DNA from 3 places in the Streptomyces sp. NPDC045470 genome. Region 3 is predicted to be linked to each of the others. Evidence: riboswitches for the same ligand, from Rfam matches in the RefSeq annotation. Region 3 holds a riboswitch; each other region holds the start of a gene.
The links. Region 3 has a riboswitch for cobalamin ahead of AB0A97_RS00315 (cobalamin biosynthesis protein). Riboswitches for the same ligand answer to the same signal wherever they lie in the genome.

Region 1 (2,254 bases), 600 kb from region 3:
GTCGGCGCCCGCGGCGTGCGCGGCGAGCACGAGCTGCGCGTACGCGGCCGGGCCGGCTTCCTTGGCCCAGTTCGCGGAGTTCTTCTCCAGCCACTTCAGCGGCGCCTGCGCGGCGTCGCCGTGCGAGCCGGCGGCGAGGGCCACCACGGCGTCGGCGGTGTTGCCGACGTCGGGCTGGTCCCCGGCGCCGGGCATCGCGGACTTCAGGTGCTGGCCGTTGGCGCCGAGCACCGCGGCCAGGTAGGCGGCACCGCCCTCGGCGGCCTGCTTCGGGTCCCGCCGCGCGTCCTTGTCCGCCGCGCCGCCGTCGCACTTCAGGGGCTTGACCGGCGCGTTGACGTCCTTGCCCGCCGGGTCGACCACGAAGCCGTCGCCCAGCCCGCCGAGCACGGCGGCGGCCGTGGCGTCCGCGTTCGGGGCCAGCTTGCCGTCCTCGGGCTGGAAGGCGAACGCGCCGCGCTCCCCTTCCTTCGCGTCGCAGCCCAGCTGGAAGGTGACCAGTGCGTCGTACGGGGACTTGCCGCCCTTCTGCACGGACTCCGGCTTCTGACCCGCCGCCTTGAGCGCGCCGATCACCACGGAGGTGGAGTTGGCGTCACTGGGCGAGCCGCTCATCGACGGCCAGCCGCCGTCGTCGTTCTGTACCGACTTCAGCCACTTCACGGCCTTCTGCACGGCGTCGTCGTGCCCGCCGAGCGCGGCCAGCGCCTGCACCGCGGCACCCGTCTGGTTGGTGTCCCGCATCGTCTTGTCGTCGCACGCCGTGGCCGGGTCGGCGCGGTAGGCGCTGAAGGCGCCGTCGGAGCACTGCTGCCCGGCGAGCCAGTCGACGCCCGTCACCGACGGACGCACACCGGCGGTGCGCTGCGCGAGGAGGGCGAGCGACTGCCGCCACACGCCGTCGAACTTCGGGTCCTTGGTGCCGTACAGCCCGTCGGGCAGCTTCGACGCCTGCGCGGCGGGTGCGGGGGAGTCGGCGGCCGCCACGGGGGCACCGGCCGCGCACAGCACGGCGGCCCCGGCCAGCGCCGCGGCGGCGCGGCGCGCCAGGGCGGCGAAGGTGGGGGCCGTGGAAGCCCTGGGAGCCAGGGAAGCCTGGGAAGCCGTGGTGGCCATCGGGTCGGTGCCTCTCGGGTCAGGTCGCTGCGGTGGGTCCGCGGTGGGCCGGTGGTGGGTGCTGCGGTGGGTGCGCAGCCGCACTCGGACGCCCCGCCCTCCGCCGGTCGACGACCGGCCGCGGTGGCACCGGGCTCAGCTCCGCATACCTCGACGGTGCCGCGCACCGGGCGCCCGCGCGAGGAGGCGCGGCCTTCCGGTGGCGGGAGCCTTGGTCGTGCCCCAGCGGGTGCTCCGGCTCGGCGGGTGTACGGCGGACGTACGTCCCGGATCACGGTTGCGGGTCAGCGCCGGATTTCCACCGGCTTCCCCCGATCGGGCACGGGATGAAATTGTCTCGCACACCTTAACCGGCGGTCCGGGCGAGTCCCGGGTACGGGCCCGGGAGGCGCCGCCGCACCCGGACCGCCAGGGCCTGCCGTCACCTTCCCGCCTGCCGCGCGCCGCCCGGCCCCGGAGCCACCCGTCCTGCTCCCTCACACCGCCCGGTACTCCGCCGGCTCCGCCCCCGGCACCGCCTCCGCCAGCCCCAGCCGCACCAGCCGCCGCAGATGCGCCTCCGCCTCCGCGACCGCGATGGTGCGCGACGCGTACGGGATGCGCTCCCACGGCCGGTTCCACTCCATGGCCTCGGCGAGCTGCCACGGCGTGCGGGGTACGGCGAGCAGCGCGCGCAGCCCGGCCAGCCGCTCCTCGTGGTGGGCGAGCAGTTCGCGCACCCGGCCGGCCGCGTCCGTGAAGGCGTGCTGGTGGGCGGGGAGCACTTCGGCGGGTGCCAGCCGGGCGACGCGTTCCAGGGAGGCCAGGTAGTCACCGAGGGGGTCGCCGGGTGTCGCGTCGTCCGGGTCCTCGTAGAGCCCGATGTGCGGGCTGATGCCCGGCAGCAGGTGGTCACCGGAGAAGAGCCGGCCGTGCCCCGGCCGCCGGGCCGGGTGCTCCTCCTCCAGGTGCAGGCACACATGGCCGGGCGTGTGGCCGGGCGTCCAGACGGCGCGCAGCCGGCGGCCGGGCAGATCGAGGAGTGCGCCGGGTTCGATCTCGCGGTCGGGCAGTGCCGCCCGCTGCCCGGGGAGGTCACGCACCGGCTCCTTGGCGCGCACCTGACGCAGGGGCGTCAGGTGACTGTCGGGCGCGCCGG
Region 2 (2,254 bases), on a different contig from region 3:
ATCGTGTGGGTGCCCTGCGCGAGGCCGCGGGCGAGCGTGGCGACCTCGGCGGTCTTCTGCCGGGCGAACGCGAGCCAGCGCAGGACCTGCGGGTCGATGTCCCGCTCGGCGGTGGCGTCCAGCGGCACGTGCAGCAGCGAGCAGGAGGCGGCCACGTCGACCCGGTCGGCCAGACCCAGCAGCGTACCGAGCGTGGCCAGCGACTTCTCGTAGTCGTTGATCCAGATGTTGCGGCCGTTGACGACTCCGGCGACCAGCCGCTTGCCGGGCAGGCCGCCGGCGGCGGCGAGCGCGTCCAGGTTGCCCGCCGCGGCCTCGGTGAAGTCCAGCGCGAGACCGTCGACGGGCGCCTTGGCGAGTACCGGCAGGGCCTCGCCGAGCTGGTCGAAGTACGAGGCGACCAGCAGCTTCGGGCGGTCGGCGAGCGTACCGAGGACGCGGTAGGCGCGCTCGGCGGCGTTGAGGTCGGCCGGGGTGCGGTCCTGCACCAGGGCGGGCTCGTCCAACTGCGCCCACTCGGCGCCGGCCGCGCGCAGGTCCGCCAGTACCTCCGCGTAGACGGGCAGGAGCCGGTCGAGCAGGGTCAGCGGGTCGAAGTCGGCGGCCACACCGGGGGCCGGCTTGGACAGCAGGAGGTAGGTGACCGGGCCGACGAGGACCGGGCGCGGGGTGTGACCGAGCGCGAGTGCCTCCCGCACCTCGCCGACCTGCTTGGCGGAGTCGGTGGAGAAGACGGTGTCAGGCCCCAACTCGGGCACGAGATAGTGGTAGTTGGTGTCGAACCACTTGGTCATCTCCAGCGGCGCCACGTCCTGCGTCCCGCGCGCCATCGCGAAGTAGCCGTCCAGGGCGTCGGCCTCGACGGCGGCGCGGTGGCGTTCCGGGACAGCGCCGACCATGACGCTGGTGTCCAGCACATGGTCGTAGTACGAGAAGTCACCGGTCGGCACCTCGTGGATGCCGGCGTCGGCCAGCTGCTGCCAGTTGGAACGGCGCAGGTCCTTCGCGGTCTCCCGGAGGGCGTCCGCGGTGACGCGGCCCTTCCAGTACCCCTCGACGGCCTTCTTCAGTTCCCGGTGCTGTCCCTGGCGGGGGTAGCCGTACACGGTGGCCCGTGCTGCCGCGGCTGCGGGCTTCGCTGTCACGGAACTCTCCTTCGCGAGCGTGATCTTCTCCGAGCCCGGTGACGGGACGAGAACGCGAAGGAATGACGCACCGGACGGGCCACCCGGCGCCGAACGGCACCCATGCCCGCCTGCTGTGGTCGCCGACCCGCCCTCGAGGTCACCGGAAGGTCCGCGCACGTACGGACGCGCGCGGGCAACGGGCAGGTCTTCGGACTCGCGGGCACGCCTGCCGGACCATCGTCCGGCGGACACCTATTGGCCGTCGCTTCCCGGATCCGCGGCCCGGATCCAGTGCGTATGACGGCGGTCGTTCCCGCTCACCGCTGCGGGGCAGTCCCGGATTCCCACCGGGTTCCCTCTTACGACGCGCCTGCCTGGCGGGCAGGGCGAACCAGCTGCACCGGACAGCGTAGATCGGTCGCACCCGGTAGGGACACCCTTGTTCACATGGTGGTACGTGAGATGGGACACGGGGGGGAGGGGTGGGGGCGGGCGGGGGCGGAGCCGGGCGGGACGGCGGGGACGGGGACGGGCGGAGCCGGGTCGGACGGGCGGGGCCGAGGCTCCGTACGGCGTCCCGGATGTGTCCGGATCGGCGCTCACCGGGCATGCCGGGGGTCTGAACAATGGGACATCTCCCGGCCGGGCCGCTTACCGGCGGGCCGTTCGCCGAGGCCTGGTGCCGTACACCGGGGGGCCGGCACCGCACACCGGGGCGGCACCGCCATCGCTACCGATACCGGCACAGGCACCGGCGCCGGCATCGGCACCGCAGAAGGAGGACCCGCCATGCCCGGCACCCACGAACACCCGCCCTCGGAGGCATGGAAGTCCGCGCTCACCGTGCTGCAAGAGGTCGTCCCGCCCGCCATCCCGGAGGGCGCGCACGTGTCGACCGTCCAGATCGAGTACCCGCCCGGCGACCAGGGTGCCCCGCCGCACCGCCACCCAGGGCCGGCCTTCGGGTACGTGCTGGAGGGCGAGATGCGCTTCGAACTGGAAGGTGAGCCGGAGCGGATCGTCCGCGCCGGGGAAGCGTTCTGGGAGCCCGGCGGTGACGTCATCCACTACCAGGACGGCAACGCCCTCACCGACACGCGGCTGCGCTTCGTCGTCACCATGCTCTG
Region 3 (2,254 bases):
CTGCCCGGCTTCAGCAGCACCGGATTCATCAGGGCGCTCGGCTCGACGCGCGCCGCGGCGGCCTGCATGGCCTGCGCCCGCCCGATCTCCGCGCCCTCGCGCGTCACGAACGAGTTCAGCGACATGTTCTGCGCCTTGAAGGGCGCCACCTTGATTCCCTTGCGGGCCAGCCAGCGGCAGATGCCCGCCGTCACCACACTCTTGCCCGCGTCGGACGTGGTGCCCGCCACCAGCAGCCCGCCGCCGAGCGGTGCTTGACCCGGTCCGTTCACGTGGCACTCCTCGCCGTCCGCACTCCGCTGCTCACTTGGCCCTCCTGGCTGTACGGGATCGTCGTACCGCTCCGGCTGTACGGGTTCGCCGTACAGCCCCCGCCGCCAGCCGGCCCGCGACCGTGGCCGCCAGGGCCAGCGCGCTCACCCGGCGCGACAGGGCCACGGCCCGCTCGATGTCCGGCACCGCGACCGGCCGGCCCGCGTCGCCGTTGAGCACCGGCCGGTGCTCGACCCGGCCGCCGTACGCCAGGGTGCCGCCCAGCCGCACCCCCAGCGCCCCGGCGAACGCCGCCTCCACCGGGCCCGCGTTGGGGCTCGGGTGGGACGGGCCGTCCTGGCGCCAGGCGCGCCACGCGCCCCGCCGGTCCGGGCCCGCCAGCACCGCCAGCGCGGCGGTCAGCCGGGAGCCGGGGTAACCGGCCACGTCGTCGAGCCGGGCCGAGGCCCACCCGAAGCGGCGGTGGCGTGGCGACTTGTGCCCCACCATCGCGTCCAGCGTGTTCACGGCCCGGAAGGCCAGCAGTCCCGGCACACCGGCGGCCGCGCCCCAGACCAGGGCGCCGACCACCGCGTCCGAGGTGTTCTCGGCGACGGATTCGACCACCGCGCGCGCCATCTGCTGCCCGTCCAGGGCCTGCGGGTCGCGCCCGCACAGGTGCGGCAGCCGCTCGCGCGCCACGTCCAGGTCGCCCGCCGCGAGCGCACCGCCGACGGCCCGCGCCTCGCGGCCCAGCGAGGTGCCGCCCAGGACGGCCCAGGTGGCGGCGGCGGTCAGTGCGACGGATGCGGGGAAGGCGGCGGGGGAGCGGCGTACGGCGCGGTCGAGCAGCGCGGCACCGGCGGCGGTGCCGCCCGCGAGCAGCGCGGTGTGCAGGGCGCCGGTCCCGCGGTGGTCGCGCCACAGACGGCGTTCCACTGCGGCCGCGGCCCGCCCGAAGGCGGCCACGGGATGACCGCGCCGGGGGTCGCCCACGACCAGGTCGCCGAGGAAACCCAGGGCCGCGCCGCACGCGTAGCCGGCGTGTTCGGCACGCATCGGATCAGACCGCCGTCGCGCCTCGGAGGGATGGCGTGGGGGTACGTCCAGCAGATTGCGCACTGCGGCCGGGCATGGCGGTAGGTCCTCACTCAGGGTCCGCGCCCTGGCTCGACGGGTACGGCGACGAGAGTCTCCTGGCTCCCCGGATCGGCGCTTCCCCCGGCCTTCCAGTCCGTACGGGAACCTGCGTCGCGGGACGCGGACCGTGGCCCTTGGTGGAGGGGCGCTCCCCGGTGACAGTGGCGGGACCGCGCCGGATTCTCACCGGACTTCCTCATCTGTCGCCGATTGGCTCCGGCAGTCCACCACGCTCCGCCAAGCCCGTCAACTCACGCTTGACCTGCGGTGCGGGGCGGCGGCAGTGCCTGTGTCCCAGGACACAGGCGTCCGGTGGCCGCGGCGGGGATGCCGCGGCCACCGGACGCCCGGGGTGCCGTGCCGTGGCTCAGGCGGCCACGATCAGGTAGATCCCGTACGCCACGGCCGCCGCGCACAGCGCGAAGCAGGCGTACGCCCCGGCCCGCGCCGCCCCGCCGGAAGCGGCGGGCCCGTCGGCGGTCACCGGCGTCCCCTCCTGCTGCGGCTTGCGGGACGTGCCGACGATGCCGAGGGTGAACAGGCCCACGATCCCGACCGTCACGAACAGCGTGACGCCGAAGACCTGGCCGAGAGCTGCCCAGTCGATGCTCATTGCGTTCTCGTTCCTCCGTGGGAGCCGTGCGGCCGGGTCAGCCGGCGGCCGAACCGGCCTTGGCGCGGCGCCGGGCGCGCTGCTCGTGCGGGTGGGCGGCCACCGGGGCGGCGATCACCGGGGCGGCACCGACCGGGTCCGCGATCCGGGCCGCGGCCACCGCGGGGGCCGGGATGGCGGCCGCGCCCGCCGCGACCGGGCCCGCGGGCGGCGGCGAGACGGTCTGCAGGGCGGCGGTGACGACACCGG

Region 1: it holds a riboswitch for cobalamin, as region 3 does, so the genes downstream of both, AB0A97_RS02850 (prenyltransferase/squalene oxidase repeat-containing protein) here and AB0A97_RS00315 (cobalamin biosynthesis protein) in region 3, are expected to answer to the same signal.
Region 2: it holds a riboswitch for cobalamin, as region 3 does, so the genes downstream of both, metE (5-methyltetrahydropteroyltriglutamate--homocysteine S-methyltransferase) here and AB0A97_RS00315 (cobalamin biosynthesis protein) in region 3, are expected to answer to the same signal.

Annotation. Positions count from the first base shown of each region.
Region 1 covers NZ_JBEZAN010000001.1:660,684-662,937, reverse strand. Annotated here, with positions in the region: gene AB0A97_RS02850 (prenyltransferase/squalene oxidase repeat-containing protein) at 1-1,116, opposite strand, end outside; cobalamin riboswitch at 1,323-1,458, opposite strand; gene AB0A97_RS02845 (MBL fold metallo-hydrolase) at 1,593-2,254, opposite strand, start outside.
Region 2 covers NZ_JBEZAN010000022.1:107,573-109,826, forward strand. Annotated here, with positions in the region: gene metE (5-methyltetrahydropteroyltriglutamate--homocysteine S-methyltransferase) at 1-1,145, opposite strand, end outside; cobalamin riboswitch at 1,330-1,489, opposite strand; gene AB0A97_RS36265 (cupin domain-containing protein) at 1,917-2,254, shown strand, end outside.
Region 3 covers NZ_JBEZAN010000001.1:62,755-65,008, reverse strand. Annotated here, with positions in the region: gene AB0A97_RS00320 (cobyric acid synthase) at 1-272, opposite strand, end outside; gene AB0A97_RS00315 (cobalamin biosynthesis protein) at 304-1,311, opposite strand; cobalamin riboswitch at 1,442-1,592, opposite strand; gene AB0A97_RS00310 (hypothetical protein) at 1,760-2,005, opposite strand; gene AB0A97_RS00305 (inorganic phosphate transporter) at 2,043-2,254, opposite strand, start outside.